2 regions of the Kocuria cellulosilytica genome follow, and region 2 is predicted to be linked to the other one. Evidence: riboswitches for the same ligand, from Rfam matches in the RefSeq annotation. Region 2 holds a riboswitch; the other holds the start of a gene.

Region 1 (8,854 bases), on a different contig from region 2:
GCGCACCCCGTCCCGGCGACCGCGCCCCATCCGCTGGTCGAGCAGCCCGTGCACGTCCGGGCCGACGTCGTCGTGGTCGGCGCGGGGGTGATCGGCCTGGCCACCGCCTGGGAGCTGCGCCGCCGCGGCCGCTCCGTCGCCGTGGTGGACCCCGAGCCGGGCTCCGGCGCCAGCCGCGCCGCGGCCGGGATGCTGGCCCCGGTGAGCGAGGTGCAGTACCAGCAGGAGCCCCTCTACCCCCTCATGACCGCCTCGGCGGCCGAGTACCCGGCGTTCGTGGCCGCCCTCGAGCAGGCCGCCGGCGGGACGGTGGGCCACCGGGCCACCGAGACCCTGGTCTGCGGCGTGGACGCCGCCGACCGGCAGGCCCTGGCGGACCTCCGCGAGCTGCAGGCCCGGCACGGCATGACCGTGGAGCAGCTGAGCCTGCGGGCCGCCCGGGCCCTCGAGCCGGCCCTGAGCCCCCGGCTGTCCGCCGCGTTCCGGATCCCCGACGACCACCAGGTGGACCCGCGCGGCCTCGTGGCCGGACTGCTCGCCGCCCTCACCGCCCCGGAGCCCTCGGAGCCTCCCGGGTCCGCTCAGCCACCGGAGCCCCCGGCATCCCCTGGGCGGTCGCGGTTCCCGGGCCCGGCGGAACCCCCCGAGTCCCCGCGGTCCCCGGAGGGCGCCGGGCCCGCCGGCTTCCCGGGCGGGCGCGACGGCGGGCCGGCCCGGCTCGTCCACGGCCGCGCCACGGGGCTGCGCCGCAGCGCCGAGGGCGCCGTGACCGGCGTCCGCCTGGCCGACGGCGGGATGGTCTCGGCGGCCTGGACCGTGCTCGCCCCGGGGACCGGCCTCGGCGACCTCGAGGAGCTGCCGGAGGGCTGGCACCCTCCCCTGCGCCCGGTGCACGGGGACATCCTGCGCGCCCGGGTCCCCGCCGGTGCGCCCGAGCTGCTCGAGCGCACCGTCCGCAGCCTGGTGCACGGGACGCCCGTCTACCTGGTGCCCCGCACCGACGGGACCGTGGTGATCGGGGCGACCTCCCGCGAGGACGACCTCGCCGGCCCCAGCGCCGGCGGCGTGTTCCGGCTGCTGCGCGACGCCCAGGCGCTGGTGCCCGGTGTCGCCGACCTCGAGCTCGTCGAGGTGCTGGCCCGCGCGCGGCCCGGCACCCCGGACGACATCCCGTACCTGGGGCGGGTCCGCGACCCGGACGGCTCGCCCGTGCCGGGGCTCGTGGTCTCCACCGGCTACTTCCGCCACGGCGTCCTGCTGGCCCCGCTGGCCGCCCGGCTCGCCGCGCAGCTCGTCGTCGGCGGCGCCGGACCGGATCCCGGCGCCGACGCCGAGCACCTCGCCACCACCGACCCGCACCGCTTCGACCGCCCCGTCGAGGCCCGTCGAGGGGACCCCGCCCCGGCCGCCGCCGGGCCCGGCCCCGGGAACAGGAGCACCCGATGACCGCCATCACCCTCAACGGCCGGCCGCACACGGCGGCGGAGGACGCCACCGTCGTCGACCTCGTCGCCGAGACCGTCGGCCGCGCCCTGGGCCCGGACGGCGCCCCGCGGGACGGCGGCCGCCTCGGCGTCGCCGTGGCCGTGGACGCCGCGGTCGTCCCCCGCAGCCGCTGGGCCCGCACGCCCGTGGCCGAGGGCCAGGCCGTCGAGATCATCACCGCCGTCCAAGGAGGCTGACGTGACCCACCCGCACCCCCACCCCGTGCACGACCCGCTGGTGCTCGACGGCACGGAACTGTCCTCCCGGCTGATCATGGGCACCGGAGGCCTCAGCTCGCTGCACACCCTCGAGCAGGCGCTGCTGGCCTCCGGCACCGAGCTGACCACCGTGGCCCTGCGCCGCTACGCCCCCGGCCAGGGGGACTCGCTGTTCGCGATGCTCGAGCGCAACGACATCCGGATCCTGCCCAACACCGCCGGCTGCTACACCGCCCGGGACGCGCTGCTGACCGCGGAGCTCGGGCGGGAGGCGCTCGAGACCGACTGGGTCAAGCTCGAGGTCATCGCCGACGAGGACACACTGCTGCCCGACGTGGTGGAACTCCTCGACGCCACCGAGCAGCTCGTGGCCCGCGGCTTCGAGGTCTTCGCCTACACCTCGGACGACCCCGCCGTGGCCCGGCGCCTCGAGGACCTGGGCGCGGCGGCGGTGATGCCCCTGGGCGCCCCCATCGGCACGGGCCTGGGCATCCTCAACCCGCACAACATCGAGCTCATCGCCTCCCGAGCATCGGTGCCCGTGGTGCTCGACGCCGGGATCGGCACCGCCTCCGAGGCCGCCCTGGCCATGGAGCTGGGCTGCGACGCCGTGCTGCTCGCCAGCGCCGTCACCCGCGCCCAGGACCCGGTGGCGATGGCCACCGCGATGCGCCACGCCGTGCTCGCCGGCCGGCTCGCCGCCGGGGCCGGGCGCATCCCCGCCCGCCGCCACGCCCACGCGTCCTCGCCCATGGCCGGGCGGGTCGGCACGGACGCCCCCGACGACGGGCCCGCCGCCGGCCCGGCCGACGTCCCGCGCGGTGACTGGGCGCCCGTGGGGGAGCGGCCGTGAGCCCGCTGCCCCCGCTCGTGGCGCCCGGCCCCGAGCTGACCCGCGAGGAGCTCGAGCGCTACGCCCGGCACCTGACCCTGCCCGGGATCGGGCCGCTCGGCCAGCGGCGGCTGGGCCGCGCCCGCGTGCTCGTCGTCGGCGCCGGGGGACTGGGCGCCCCGGCCCTGCAGTACCTCGCGGCGGCGGGGGTGGGGACCATCGGGATCGTCGACGACGACGTCGTGTCGCTCTCCAACCTGCAGCGCCAGGTGGTGCACACCACCGCCGACGTCGGCCGGCCCAAGGCCGTCTCCGCCGCCGAGGCCGTCACAGCGCTCAACCCGCTGGTCGAGGTCCGCACCCATCCCGTCCGGCTGGACGCGGACAACGCCGTGGACATCGTCCGCGGGTACGACCTCGTCCTTGACGGCGCCGACAACTTCACGACCCGCTACGTGGTCAGCGACGCCGCCGCCCTGACCGGCACCCCCTGCGTGTGGGGCTCCATCCTGCGCTTCGAGGGTCAGGTCAGCGTCTTCTGGGCCGGGCACGGGCCCACCTACCGGGACCTCTACCCCGAGGCCCCGCCGGACGGCGAGGTGCCCAGCTGCGCCGAGGGCGGGGTCTTCGGCATGCTCCCCGCGACCATCGGCTCGGTCATGGTCACCGAGGCCGTCAAGCTGATCACCGGCACCGGGGAGCCCCTGCTCGGGCGGGTGCTGCTGCACGACGCGCTCGCCATGACCTGGCGCGAGATGCGGCTGGCCCCGGACCCGGACGCCGCCCCGGTCACCGCGGTGGCCCGGCCCGCCGCCGGCTGCGCACTGCCCGGGGCGGACCCCGCCGAGACCGTCGGGGCGGCCGAGCTGGCCCGGCTGCTCGAGCGCCGCTCCCGCGGCGAGGCGTCCTTCGCCCTGGTGGACGTGCGCGAGGACTGGGAGCGGGAGCTCGTGGCCATCGACGGCGCCGTGCCCGTGCCCCTGCAGGAGATCCTGGACCGCGGCGCGGACGCCCTGCCCTCGGAGGCCCGCGGCGCGGACCTCGTGCTGCACTGCAAGGCCGGGGCCCGCTCCGCGACCGCGCTCGCCGCGCTGCGGCCCTTCTACGCCGGGCGGGAGGAGCGGGTCCGTCACCTCGAGGGCGGGGTGCTCGCCTGGGTGGAGCAGGTGGCCCCGGACCAGCCGGTCTACTGAGGCGGTCCGCCGCGCTCTCCTCCTTCCCTGGGCGAACGACCGGGTCGGTACACCACTCCGGACGAGATGACCGTCTGTGACGTCGTCGTGACACCCGATGACGCGCACAGGTCATCGGCTGGCCCCGGACCCCGCTGGTCTGGTGCGATGTCGGACGTCCCATTCAGAGCGGCTGAGAGATCTGGCTCGACGACGCCGCAGCAACCCGCCCTCCTCCGGGGTCAGGGTGCTAAGGCCAGAACCGATGGAGATCCCGGATCGGCAGCCGGTCCCCGACGTCGGCGCCCGGCGCTGCCGTCACCGGGCCGGCCCTGGCGCGACCGGCCTCCTCGGTGCGACCGAGAGGACCACCGCATGACCCGCACCACGGTCGAGAGGACCGCTGTCCGTTCCCGCGCCGGCACGAACCCCGCCGCCGGCCTGCCCCGGGACTACGCCGGGCTCCAGGAGCACTTCCGGCCCCTGTTCGCGGAGATCGCCGCCGGCTCCCTGGACCGGGACCTCCAGCGCGTGCTGCCCCACGCGGAGGTCCGCCGGCTGGACCGGGCCGGCTTCGGCGCCCTGCGCGTCCCGGCGGCCCACGGCGGTCCGGAGGTCGGCCTCGAGGACTTCACCCGGCTGCTGGTCGACCTGGCCGAGGCCGACTCCAACATCGCCCACCTCTACCGCTCCCACTCCGGCTTCGTGGAGTCCCTGCGCTTCCTGCCCTCTGAGCTCCAGGAGGTCTGGTACCCGCGGGTGCTGGCCGGGGCCACCGTGGGCAACGCCTCCACGGAGAAGGGCGGCAACGCGCTCGGCACCCTGAACACCGTGCTGAGCCGGAGCGCCGCGGGCTGGGAGCTCACCGGCCGGAAGTACTACGCCACCGGCTCGGTCTTCTCCGACTACACCCGCGTCTCGGCCGCCCTGGACGGCCGGGACGGCCGCCGCTTCGCCGTCGTCCCCACGGACGCCGAGGGCGTCACGCTCGAGGACGACTGGGACGGCTTCGGGCAGAAGCTCACCGGCACCGGCACCGCGGTCTTCGACCGGGTGCGCGTCCCGGACGACGCCGTGCTGGACCGCACCGCCGGCAGCGCGGAGGCCGTCCACGAGGCCGCCTTCTTCCAGCTCGTGCTGCTGGCCGTCCTGGCCGGCATCGCCCGGGCCGCCCGGCGGGACGCCGTGGACACCATCGCCGCCCGCCGGCGGACCTTCAACACCGGGCTCGGCCTGCCGTTCCGCGACGACCCGCTGATCCAGGAGGCCACCGGCCGGATCTCCGCCAAGGCCTTCGCCGCCGAGGCCACCGTCCTGCACGCCGCCCGTGCCCTGGACGCCGGGATCGCCGCCGCCGCAGCGGCCGGCGCCGACCGGCCGGAGTTCACCGGGGCTCTCCCGGCGGCACTGCACGAGTCCGAGATCGCCGTGGAGCACGCCCAGGTCACCGTCCCGGAGCTGGCGCTCGGCGCGGCCCAGGACCTGTTCCTCACCGTGGGCGCCTCCGCCACGTCCACGGCCAAGGGGCTGGACCGGCACTGGCGCAACGCCCAGACCGTGGCCACCCACAACCCGATCGCCTTCCGTGCCCGCGCCCTCGGCGACTACCTCATCAACGGCACCCTGCCGGAGGGCCTGAACGCCATCGGCGACGCGAGGACCCCCGCCGACCGAACCCCAGGAGCCTGACCCATGAGCACCACGACCACGGCCGCCCCGGGACGCAGCAGCATCGTCCACGGCAAGAAGCGCGTCCTGGCCTCGGCCTTCGCCGGGACCACCATCGAGTGGTACGACTTCTACCTCTACGGCACCGCCGCCGCGCTGGTCTTCAACGTCCAGTTCTTCCCCATGGCCACCGAGCTCGGCGGCATCGTCGCGTCCTTCGCCACGCTCGCGGTCGGGGTGATCGCCCGGCCCCTGGGCGGGATCGTCGCCGGGCACCTGGGCGACCGGATCGGCCGCAAGGCCCTGCTGGTGGCCTCCCTGATGCTCATGGGCGTGGCCTCCACCCTGATCGGGCTGCTGCCGACCTACGAGGTGATCGGCTGGTGGGCCGTCGTCGGGCTCGTGGTCCTGCGCATCCTCCAGGGCCTGTCCGCCGGCGCCGAGTGGGGCGGCTCCGCGCTGCTGAGCGTGGAGCACTCACCGGCCCGGCACCGCGGGTTCTTCGGGTCCTTCACCCAGATCGGGTCCTCGGCCGGCATGCTGCTGGCCACCGGGGCGTTCTTCATCGTGCAGAACGTCATGAGCGAGGAGCAGTTCGCCGCCTACGGCTGGCGCATCCCCTTCCTGCTCTCGGCCCTGCTGGTGGCGATCGGCCTGTGGATCCGCCTCGGCGTGGCCGACGCCCCGGAGTTCCTGGCGCACCGGGCCTCCGGCAACGTGGCCACCGCGCCCCTGCGGGAGCTGCTGACCCACCACCGCCGCCCGCTGCTGGTCACGATCGGCCTGCGCCTGGCCCAGAACGCCGTCTACTACCTGGTGACGGTCTACATGCTGACCTACCTGCGGGACGTGCGCGGGGACAGCGCCGCGGGCGTGACCGCGGTGATGATCGCCTCGGCCATCGGCCTGTTCTCCACCCCTTTCTGGGGCTGGCTCTCCGACCGGGTGGGCCGCAAGGTCGTCTCGGTGACCGCCTACGCGGCGATCGGCGTCTTCGGCTGGGTGCTGTTCGCCTTCCTCGACACCGGTCCGCTCGCCCTGCTGCCGCTCGTGGTGATCCTGGGCATCAACCTCGTCCACGACGCGATCTACGGGCCGCAGGCGGCCTGGTTCGCCGAGCAGTTCCCGGTGCACGTGCGCTACTCGGGGGTGAGCTTCGGCTACCAGGTCGGCACCGTCCTGGGCGGCGGGCTGATGCCGATGATCGCCGCCCTGCTGTTCGCCGCCGGCGGGGGCACCCCGTGGCTGATCGCCGGCTACCTCTCCGGGCTGGCCGTGCTCTCGATCGTCGCCGCCCTGGCCGCGAAGGACCCCGCCCGCGAACAGCGCGGCACCGAGCTCACCGACCTGCACGACGTCCGCACCGTGCTCGGCGCGATCCGATCCGCCGACGCCGGGACCACCTCCGAGACCACCCCCGCGAGGAGCACCGTATGACCCGCCCCCTGCTGCTGAACGCCTTCGACATGATGGTGCCCGTGCACCAGTCACCGGGACTGTGGCGCCACCCCGAGGCCGGGGTCACGCAGTTCGACACGCTCGAGTACTGGACGTCCCTGGCCCGCACCCTCGAGGAGGGCGGCTTCGCCTCGCTGTTCCTGGCCGACATCCCGGGCGTCTACGACGTGTACGGCGGCGGGACCGAGGCCACCGCCCGCGGGGGAGTGCAGTACCCGCTGCTCGACCCGCTCGTCGCGGTGCCGGCGATGGCCGCGGCGACCGAGCGGCTCGGCTTCGGGGTGACCGCCTCGGTCACCTACGAGGCCCCCTACCTGCTGGCCCGCACCTTCGCGACCCTGGACCACTTCACCCGCGGCCGGGTGGCGTGGAACGTGGTCACCTCCTACCAGGACTCCGCCGCCCGGAACCTGGGCATGGACCGGCAGATCCCGCACGACGAGCGCTACGACCGCGCCGACGAGTACATGGAGGTCATGTACAAGCTCCTCGAGGGATCCTTCGAGCCCGGGGCCGTGAAGGCCGACGCCGCCGCCGGGGTCTTCGTGGACCCCGACCTCTCGCACCCCGTCGGCCACGAGGGCACCTGGTTCTCCGTGCCCGGCCACGCGCTGACCCACCCCGGGCCCCAGGGCACTCCGCTGCTGTTCCAGGCCGGCGCCTCGAAGCGCGGGCAGCAGTTCGCCGTCGACCACGCCGAGGCCATCTTCTTCATCGGCAACACCCCGCAGCTCGTGCGCCGGTGGACCGACGGCGTCCGGGCCGAGCTCGCCGAGCGGGGGCGGGACGAGGACGCCGTGAAGACCTTCACCATGGCCACGGTGGTGGTCGCCGAGACCGACGAGGAGGCCCACGCCAGACTGGCGGGGTACCGCCGGCACGTGGACATCGAGGGGGCGCTGTCCCTGTTCGGCGGCTGGACCGGGGTCGACCTCTCCGGGGCGGACCCCGAGGCGCCGCTCGAGTACGTGGCCACCGACGCCAACCAGTCCGCGCTCGCGGCGTTCACCTCGCTGTCCCCCGACCGGACCTGGACGGTGCGGGACCTGGCCGAGTTCGTGGCCATCGGCGGCCGCGGGCCCGTCATCGCCGGCGCCCCCGGCACCGTGGCGGACGAGCTGGAGCGCTGGCGCGAGGAGGCCGGAGTCGACGGCTTCAACATCTCGGCGGCCGTGCGGCCGGCGGACCTGGAGCGGTTCACCACGATGGTGTCGCCCGAGCTGCGGCGCCGGGGCCTGCTGCCGGAGCCCGGGGCCCTCCCCGCCGGCAGGACGCTGCGCGAGGCGCTGACCGGGGCCGGTCCGCGGCTGGCCGATGACCACCGCGGGGCCTCCTACCGCCGGTGACCGCCGAGCCGTCGGGGCACACCGCTCGACGGTCCGGCGGTCGGCCGCCGACCCGGATCCTCGGCACGAAGTGCTCCTGCCCGGGAGAGGGCAGGAGCACTTCGCCGCGCCGAGGCGCAGAAGGCGACCCCCGACCGCCGGGGAACGGATCATGGGAGTCGCTGCACCGGCGTGGGGGCCGGTGCTGCCCGAGAAGTACCAGACAGTAATATCGCGGCGCACAATCCTGTGCAGATGCATGAGTCTTGCTTCTCGGGGCCTCCCGATTTCCGACCCTCCTTTCTCACAGCTCGTGCCGCGACGACTGGGGGCGCGGGCAATCAGGTGCCATCGGAGAGGGGAACGAGGCGCCACGGATGTGTCCACACATGGTCCACTAGAAGCCCCGGAGGATCACGTTCCAGTAGTCCCGGGGGAGGACCTCGAGGTCGAAGAACCAGGAGACGCGGTTCGGGGCCAGCAGCGGCACGCCGGGGATGCTGGGTGCCAGTTCGTTGTCCCGGTCGAACTCGGCCAGCACGGCCCGGCCCCGCTGCACGGTCACGGGGGTCACGGTGTACCCGTCGTAGAAGGCGGTGGGCTCTCGACCATCGCGGGTGGCCAGGAGGTTCTCGGTGAGGATCTTCGTCTGGTGGCGCAGTGCCCCGCCGGACGAGGCGGTCTCCAGCGCGGCCG
Region 2 (8,854 bases):
GGGCCGTGCGCGCGGCACGGCGAGGACCAGTCTGCACCACCATCCTGGACGGCGGGTGGCAGGCGCACCGGGCCACGACGACGGCCGGTGCGCCTCCCGGGAGGAGACGCACCGGCCGTCGCGGGGTGTCCGGGGGGGGCGCCTCAGCGGCGCAGGATCCGGCGGGCCAGCCGGTTGCCCACCACCTGCACGAGCTGGACCAGGACCACGATGACGGCGACCGCCGCCCACGTGACCTCGTCGTTGAACCGCTGGTAGCCGAGCCGCAGGGCGAAGTCGCCCAGGCCGCCGGCGCCGATGGCCCCGGCCATCGCGGACATGTCCGTGATGCCGATGACCAGGAAGGTGTAGCCGAGCACCAGGGGCCCCAGCGCCTCGGGCAGGATCACCGTGGTGATGATCCTGCCGCGGGAGACGCCCATCGAGCGGGCCGCCTCGACGACACCGGGGTCCACGCTCATGAGGTTCTGCTCGACGATCCGTGCCACGGCGAACATCGCGCCGATCGTCATCGCGAAGATCGCCGCGTTGGGCCCGAGCCGGGTGCCGACGACGTCCTGGGTCACCGGTCCGAGCGCGGCCAGCAGGATGATGAACGGGATCGGCCGGACGAAGTTCACCACGAGGTTGAGGCCCTCGTGGACCGCGCGGTTCTCCAGGATGTTGCCGCGGCGGGTGACGTAGAGGCCCACGCCCACGAGCAGGCCGAGCAGGCCGGCGAGCAGCAGCGTGACGGCCACCATGTACAGGGTCTCCCCGAGCGCGGCCAGCAGCTCGGGTCCCAGGACGGACCAGTCGTTCACGCGGCCACCTCTCTCAGGGTCGTGATGCGGGACATCTCGTCGACCACGGCCTGCACGGCCGTGTCCTCGCCCGTCAGCTCGAAGGTCAGGGACCCGAAGGACTGCTCCTGGAGCACGCTGATCCCGCCGTAGGCGATGGTGAAGCGGACCCCGCGGGCGGCGCCGTCGGAGAGCACCCCGCCGATGTCCACGCCGTCGCCGACGTCGACGATCACCAGGCGCCCGCGGTGGGCGCGGCGCAGCCGCTCCACCTCGCGGGCGTCGGGCTCCGAGTGCAGGACGGAGGAGACGAAGCGGTGGGCGGTCTCGGTGCGGGGCCGGGCGAAGATGTCCACGGTCGAGCCGTGCTCCACGACCTTCCCGTCCTGCATCACGGCCACGCGGTCCGCGATCGCCCGGACCACGTCCATCTCGTGGGTGATGATCACGATGGTGATGCCCAGCTCCCGGTTGACCCGCTGCAGCACCTGCAGCACCTCCTGCGTGGTCTCCGGGTCGAGGGCGCTCGTCGACTCGTCGGCCAGGAGCAGCTTCGGGCTGGTCGCCAGGGCGCGGGCGATGCCCACGCGCTGCTTCTGCCCGCCGGAGAGCTGCTCCGGGTAGTTGCCGGCGCGCGCGGCCAGGCCCACGAACTCGAGCAGCTCGGCCACCCGCGCCCGGCGCTTCTCCTTCGGCCAGCCGGCCCGCTTGAGCGGGTACTCGACGTTGCCGGCGACGGTGCGGGAGGTGAAGAGGTTGAACTGCTGGAAGATCATGCCGATCTCCTGCCGCACCGGCGCCAGCTCGGTCTCGCGCCGGCCGGCCACCTCGAAGCCCTCCACGGTCAGGGAGCCGGAGGTGATGGGCTCGAGCCCGTTGATCAGGCGCACGAGGGTGGACTTGCCCGCCCCGGAGTAGCCGATCACGCCGAAGATCTCGCCGCGGCGGACGTCGAGGCTGACGTCGTCGACCGCCACCACCTCGCGCGCCGCCCGGCCGGAGCCGGTGCGGAAGGTCTTGGAGACGTTGCTGAAGCGCACGAGCACCTCGTCCGGGCGCCCGGGTGCGGACGGCCCGGTGGGGACCGCCGCGCTCACTGCTCCTGGTCCTTGAGCTCCTGCTGGTAGCGCTCCGTCAACTCCTGCAGCTCCTGCTGCTCCAGCTGCAGCGGGACGGCGGTGTCCTTGGTCTCCGTCATCTCGGCGTCGAGCACGGGCTGCTCGTGGTAGAGGTCGGCCACCTGCCGGAGGGTCTCGTCGTCGGCGAGCTCCTCGGTCGTGGTGAACAGGTTGACGTAGGCGCGGGAGCCCTCGGCGTCGGGGTCGTCCTGGGCGAGCGCGGACTTCGGGTCGATGTCCGCCCGGGAGAGGAAGTCGTTGTTGATGACCGAGCCGGCCACCGAGTCGAGCGAGAGCACCGTCTGCTCCGCGGAGACCGGGGTGACCGTCACCGTCGAGGCCTCGGTGTCGACGTCGAGCTCGGTGGGGATGAGGGTGTCGGAGGTCAGCTCGACCAGCCCGGCGGCCTCGAGCACGAGCAGCGCGCGGGAGAGGTTCACGGCGTCGTTGGGCACCGCGATCTCGTCGCCCTCCTGGAACTGCTCCACGGAGTCGTACTGGTTGGAGTACAGGCCCAGCGGGTAGATCGAGGTCGAGCCGACCGGGGTGATCGAGCCCCCCGCGGAGTTGTTGTAGTCGGCGAGGAACGGGATGTGCTGGAACCAGGTCATCTCCACGTCGCCGGACTCGTTGGCGGGGTTCGGCTGGTTGTAGTCGGAGAAGTCGACGTACTCGACGGTGATGCCCTGCTCCTCGGCCAGCTGCTTGAGGGCGTCGTGGGTCGGGTCGGTGCCCACGACACCGATGGTGACCTTGTCGTCGGCGAGGACGCCCTCGCCGGAGGACTCCCCCGCGGAGCCGCCGCAGGCGGTGAGGGCGAGGCCGAGGGTGGTGGCCAGGGCGAGGAAGGGGAGGCGCTGCGATCGCATGTGGTGCCTTTCCGTGGGTCCGTAGGTGTCGGAGGTGTCCACCAGGGCCGGGATCCGGCGGCGTCGGCCGATCGGCGCGCGGAAGGGCGCGGGAGGCGTCGAGCCGTACTTGCCGCCGGCCGTCGTCGGCCGTGGCCGGATGGTTCACCTGGGGCACCCCACTACGGGAGAGGGTTGCCGCCCAGCCAGCCAGGGCTTCGTGCTGGGACTCGTCATCCGGCCGACAGACTAGCACGGACGCGCCGTGGCCCGCGGGCCGGGTCAGCGGGCGAGGACCTCGCGGGCCCGGCGGCGGGCCCAGTGCTCGGCCGCCAGGACGGCCTCGAGCTCGAGCGGGCCGCCGTCGTCGTGCCCGTCCAGCACCGCCTCGACCGTGTCCACGATGGCCGGGAAGCGGATGCGGCCGTCGTGGAAGGCGTGCACGGCCTCCTCGTTGGCCGCGTTGAACACCGCGGGGAAGGTCCCGCCCCGCTCCCCCGCCGCCTTGATCAGCTCGACGGCCGGGAACGCCACGGGGTCCAGGGGCTCGAAGGTCCACTCGGTGGCGCGCGTCCAGTCGCACGCCGGGGCGGCCCCGGGCACCCGGTGGGGCCAGGCCAGGCCGAGGGCGATGGGCAGGCGCATGTCCGGGGGCGAGGCCTGGGCGAGGGTGGAGCCGTCCACGAACTGGACCATGGAGTGGACCACCGACTGGGGGTGGACCACCACGTCGATCCGCTCGAGGGGGACGTCGAAGAGCAGGTGGGCCTCGAGCACCTCGAGGGCCTTGTTCACCATGGACGCCGAGTTGGTCGTCACCATCAGGCCCATGTCCCACGTGGGGTGGCGCAGCGCGTCCTGCGGCGTGACCGCCTCGAGCTCCGCCCGGGACCGGCCGCGGAACGGCCCGCCCGAGGCCGTCAGCACGAGCCGGTCCACCTCCCCGGCGGAGCCGCCGCGCAGCGCCTGCGCGAGCGCCGAGTGCTCGGAGTCCACGGGGATCAGCGCGTCGGGGTCCCCGGTGGCCACCGCGGCGGCCTTGACGAGGGCGCCGCCGGCGATCAGCGACTCCTTGTTCGCCAGCGCGAGCTTGTGCCCGGCCCGCAGCGCCGCCAGCGTGGGCGCGAGCCCGATGGAGCCGGTGATGCCGTTGAGGACCAGGTCCGCGCCGGGGTGGGCGGCGGCCGCCGACGCCGCGGCGGGCCCGTGCTCGATCTCGGGGCGGTAGTCCCCCATCCCGGCGGCCGCGGCCCGCTCCGCGATCAGCCGGGCCAGCCGGGCGGCGTCCTGGCCGGTGCCGCTCGTGGCCACGAGCGCGGCGCGGGTCTCGACGGCCTGTTCGGCCAGCAGCTCGAGGTGGTTCCGCCCGGCGGCGAGGGCGACCACGGTGAACGGGGCCCGGCCCTCGAGTTCGCGGGCCGCCCGCACGACGTCGAGGGCCTGGGTGCCGATCGAGCCGGTCGAGCCGAGGACGCTGATCCTGCGGGGACCGGCGGCGACCAGGGCCGCCAGCTCGGGCGTCTGCCGGGTGCGGGGCGAGGAGGCGGGGGGCGTCATGGCCCCAGTATCCCCCGGATCCCCCCGCGGGCCCGCCCCGGACGCGGATGCCGGTCCCGGCGCGGACGCCACGAGGCCCCGTCCACCGGGAACGGTGGACGGGGCCTCGTGGACCGGTGGGACCGGGTCAGTGCGTGCGGCCCTTGCGGCCGGTGACCGCGCCCCAGATGAAGAGCACGATGAGCGCTCCCACGACGGCGGTGATGATGGTGCCGATGTCGAACACGGACTCCAGGTCGCCGATGCCGATCAGCGACCCCAGGAAGCCTCCGAGGAGGGCCCCGACGATGCCGAGGACCATGGTGACGAGAATGCCGCCGCCCTGGTTGCCCGGCATGATGAGCTTGGCGAGAGCACCGGCGATGAGGCCGAGGACGATCCAGCTGATGATTCCCATGATTGCTCCTTATCCGTCCCGGGAGGGACTTTCATTGTAAGCAACCGGCGAGTTCCCCAGGAATACCCTGAGCCGGCTTCGTCGCCAACCCTAGCGGACGCTCAGCCTCCTGTCTTTTTACTTCAGTGAATACGCGCGTGTCCGCCGAACACGGACCGGCCCGCCCGAAGCCGGGGCTTCGGGCGGGCCGGGGATCGTCCCAGGTGGGAGCGGATCTGCCTCAGTGGGCGACGGGCTTCTCCGCCCCGATGCCTGTGAGGGAGCGCACCTCCATCTCGGACTGCTTGACCGGGTCCTCGAGACGGCGCTCCGTCATGGAACCGATGAAGCCGAGGAGGAAGGAGGCCGGGATCGAGACGATGCCCGGGTTCTGCAGCGGGAACCACGCGAAGTCGGCGGTCGGGATCATCGACGTCTCGGTGCCGGACATGACCGGGGAGAAGATGATGAGCCCCACGGAGATGATCAGGCCGCCGTACATGGACCAGACCGCGCCGCGGGTGGTGAAGCGGCGCCAGTACAGGGAGTACAGGATGGTCGGCAGGTTCGCCGAGGCCGCGACCGCGAAGGCGAGCGCCACGAGGAACGCGACGTTCTGGCCCTGCGCGCCGATGCCGCCCGCGATGGAGACGAGGCCGATGACCACCACGGTGGTCTTGGCGACCTTCAGCTCCTTGCGGGGGTCGGAGTCGCCCTTCTTGATGACACTGGTGTAGATGTCGTGCGCGAAGGACGCCGAGGCGGTGATGGCCAGGCCGGCGACGACCGCGAGGATCGTGGCGAAGGCCACCGCCGCGATGATGCCCATCAGCAGCGAGCCGCCGAGCTCGAACGCCAGCAGCGGTGCCGCGGAGTTCACGCCGCCGGGGGCCGCCTGGATCCGCTCGGCGCCGATGAGGGCCGCCGCGCCGAAGCCCAGGATCAGGGTGAAGAGGTAGAACAGGCCGATCAGCGCGATGGCCCAGACCACGGAGGTGCGGGCCTCCTTGGCGGTCGGCACCGTGTAGAAGCGCATCAGCACGTGGGGCAGGCCCGCGGCGCCGAAGACGAGGGCCAGGCCCAGGGAGATGAAGTCCAGCTTGCTGGTCTCGCTCACGCCGTACTTCAGGCCCGGCTCGAGGATGGCCGGGTTGCCGGAGACGGCGACCGCGTCACCGAGCAGGGACGAGAAGTTGAAGCCGTACAGCGCCAGGATCCAGACGGTCATGACCGCCACGCCGGAGACCAGGAGCACCGCCTTGATGATCTGCACGTAGGTGGTGCCCTTCATGCCGCCCACGAGGACGTAGACGATCATGAGCACGCCCACGACCACGATCACGAGGGACTGCCCGGCCCGGGATCCGATGCCCAGCAGCAGGGACACCAGGGCGCCGGCGCCGGCCATCTGCGCCAGCAGGTAGAAGGCGGACACGGCGAGGGTGGAGATGGACGCCGCCACGCGCACGGGGCGCTGGCGCAGGCGGAAGGACAGCACGTCCGCCATCGTGAACTTGCCGGTGTTGCGCAGGAGCTCCGCGATCAGCAGCAGCGCCACGAGCCAGGCCACGAGGAAGCCGATCGAGTACAGGAACCCGTCGTAGCCCTGGATGGCGATCGCGCCCACGATGCCCAGGAAGGACGCCGCCGAGAGGTAGTCGCCGGCGATGGCCAGGCCGTTCTGGGTGCCGCTGAAGCCGCGGCCGCCGGCGTAGTAGTCGGCCGCCGTGGCCGTGGACTTCGAGGCCCGCAGGACGATGACCATCGTGACGACGACGAACGCGCCGAAGATGGAGATGTTGATCCAGGGCGTGCCGACCGTCTCCGTGGTGCCGGCCGCCATGGGCACGAGCGCGGAGTGCAGAGGATTCATCGATCAGTTCTCCTGTCCGTGGGCGCCGCGGGGGAGGTCGAGGGCGGGCTCGAGGCGCTCCCGGATGGCCGTGGCTTTCGGGTCCAGCTTGCGGTTGGCGAAGGACACGTAGGCGCCCGTGATCGCGAAGGTCGTGACGAACTGGAGCAGGCCCAGGACGACGCCGAGGTTGACGTTGCCGATGACCTGGATGGCGAACAGCTGCGGCACGTACATGGCGAGCACCACGTACAGCAGGTACCAGACCAGGAACACGACGGCGAGCGGGAAGACGAAACCACGGTGGGTCTTCCGCAGCTCCTGGAACTCTGGCGACCGCTGGGCCGCGGGGAAGTCGACGTCGGCGACGAGGTCGTCGGCGTCGATGGGTGGCTGGTTGGCCATGGGCTACCTCCTCATGTGATGTGGCCCACACTAGGCCGTTGTATGCACAGGAGCAAGACGCAACGCCCAAAAGTTCCTGTTCAGCGGTCAAACATGACATGCGGCGGCGTTTCTGGACGTTGCCTGGTCCAGCATGTATACACAGGGCCGTTGGGCGGCGCGGTTCAGCGGACGGCCAGGAGCAGTTGGACGGCGCGGTCCAGGAAGGCGTCCACCTGCTGCTCCTCGTAGCTGCGCTCGCCCTGCGCGGGCGGGAAGACGGCCCGCCGCAGCTCGGCCGGCTCCAGGGGGACCGCGCCCGTCAGCCGGGCGCCGAGGCGCTCGCACAGGACGTCCACGTGCGCCGCGGAGTAGCCCTGGGCCCGGGGCCGGGAGGGGCGCCGGAAGCGCTGGGTGCGCGGGCGGTCGAGACGGTTCCGGAGCAGCCGCGCCAGGGCGTCGACGTGCTCCTGCCAGGCCTCGGGGCCCCGGACGCGCAGGCACTGCTCGCGCTCCGCCGCGGCGAGCGCGTCCTCGGCGGCCTCCAGGAGCTCGTCCACGGCCTCCGGCCGGTAGCCGCCCCGGGCGGCGGCGAAGGCGACCGCGCGGACCTGGGTGCTCGTCAGGGCCCGTGGACGTTCGCCGGCGGGCCCAACTGGGGCGAACCCGTCCGGGGCGGGCCCGTCCGGGGCGTCCCCGAGGGCCGCCCGCACGGCGACCAGGACGTCGTCCACCTGCTCGACGTCGTAGCCCCGTTCGGCCGGGCTGCACCGGGGGATGCGAGCGGTGGGAGGCCGGGCTCCCGGGGGTTCGGAGGGCATGTGCTGCGGTTCCTCGACTCCCGGCTCAGGCGCCCGCGGCGAACAGCTCGAAGAGCAGGTACCCGGCGGGGACGGCGAAGAGGATGGAGTCGATCCGGTCCATCACTCCCCCGTGGCCGGGCAGCAGGGTGCCCATGTCCTTGATCCCCAGCTCCCGCTTGACCATGGACTCGGAGAAGTCGCCGAGGGTGGCCGCCAGGACGAGGACCGCGGCCAGCACGGCGCCCTCCCACCAGGCGTGGTCGAGCAGCAGGACGGCGCACAGCACGCCGATGACCACCGAGCCGCCGAGCGAACCGGCGAAGCCCTCCCAGGACTTCTTGGGACTGATCCGCGGCGCCATGGGGTGGCGGCCCCAGACGACTCCCACGGCGTAGCCGCACGTGTCGGAGCCGATGGCCAGCAGGATCACGGTGAGCACCTTCAGCGGGCCGGCCTCGGTGTGGTAGAGCAGCAGGGCGATGCTGAGCAGGAAGCCCACCCACACCAGGGCGAAGACCGAGCCCATGATCGACAGGACCATGCCGTCCCGGTCCCCCAGGGCCCGCCACACGATGACGAGCGTCAGCCCCACGATCACGGCCATCATGAGCGCCTCGCCGCCGCCGGCGAAGGCGGCGACCGGCATCAGCACGCCCGCCGTCACCGCGGGCACGCGCGGGATCGCGATGTCGCGGTAGCGCAGCGACCGGCCGACCTCCCAGACCCCGATCCCCGCGGCCGTCCCGGCGAAGAGCGCCAGGACGAGGGGCTGGACGAACAGCCCGACGAGGAGGGTCCCGATGAGCACCACGGCGACGCCCACGGCGGCCGGCAGGTTCCGGCCGGCGCGGGAGGGCGCAGTGTGCCGGCGCCCCGGGGCCGGCACGGCGCCGTCCGGGACGGGCTCGGCCCGGGTCCGCGAGGAGAAGGCCCCCCCGGCGGTGCCGGGGGAAGCCTTCGTCTCCTGGTGCGGTCGTCGCTGGTGCGGCATCAGACCTGCAGCAGCTCGGCTTCCTTGTTCTTGAGCATCTCGTCGATCTGGTCGATGTGCTTCTTGGTCGAGGCGTCGAGGTCCTTCTCGGCGCGCTTGCCCTCGTCCTCGCCGATGTCGCCGTCCTTGACGGCCTTCTCGAT

Evidence for each region. Region 2 has a riboswitch for S-adenosylmethionine ahead of RCG67_RS14805 (MetQ/NlpA family ABC transporter substrate-binding protein). Riboswitches for the same ligand answer to the same signal wherever they lie in the genome.
Region 1: it holds a riboswitch for S-adenosylmethionine, as region 2 does, so the genes downstream of both, RCG67_RS14095 (acyl-CoA dehydrogenase family protein) here and RCG67_RS14805 (MetQ/NlpA family ABC transporter substrate-binding protein) in region 2, are expected to answer to the same signal.

The regions. Positions count from the first base shown of each region.
Region 1 covers NZ_JAVFWZ010000010.1:62,678-71,531, reverse strand. The annotation lists gene RCG67_RS14115 (FAD-dependent oxidoreductase) at 1-1,446, shown strand, start outside; gene thiS (sulfur carrier protein ThiS) at 1,443-1,682, shown strand; gene RCG67_RS14105 (thiazole synthase) at 1,684-2,556, shown strand; gene moeB (molybdopterin-synthase adenylyltransferase MoeB) at 2,553-3,728, shown strand; SAM riboswitch class I at 3,885-3,979, shown strand; gene RCG67_RS14095 (acyl-CoA dehydrogenase family protein) at 4,083-5,396, shown strand; gene RCG67_RS14090 (MFS transporter) at 5,400-6,812, shown strand; gene RCG67_RS14085 (LLM class flavin-dependent oxidoreductase) at 6,809-8,179, shown strand; gene RCG67_RS14080 (NAD(P)/FAD-dependent oxidoreductase) at 8,556-8,854, opposite strand, start outside.
Region 2 covers NZ_JAVFWZ010000011.1:49,882-58,735, reverse strand. The annotation lists gene RCG67_RS14815 (methionine ABC transporter permease) at 144-743, opposite strand; gene RCG67_RS14810 (methionine ABC transporter ATP-binding protein) at 800-1,879, opposite strand; gene RCG67_RS14805 (MetQ/NlpA family ABC transporter substrate-binding protein) at 1,876-2,769, opposite strand; SAM riboswitch class IV at 2,870-2,986, opposite strand; gene dxr (1-deoxy-D-xylulose-5-phosphate reductoisomerase) at 3,031-4,305, opposite strand; gene RCG67_RS14795 (GlsB/YeaQ/YmgE family stress response membrane protein) at 4,433-4,702, opposite strand; gene RCG67_RS14790 (monocarboxylic acid transporter) at 4,923-6,554, opposite strand; gene RCG67_RS14785 (DUF485 domain-containing protein) at 6,558-6,938, opposite strand; gene RCG67_RS14780 (DivIVA domain-containing protein) at 7,103-7,738, opposite strand; gene RCG67_RS14775 (phosphatidate cytidylyltransferase) at 7,764-8,711, opposite strand; gene frr (ribosome recycling factor) at 8,711-8,854, opposite strand, start outside.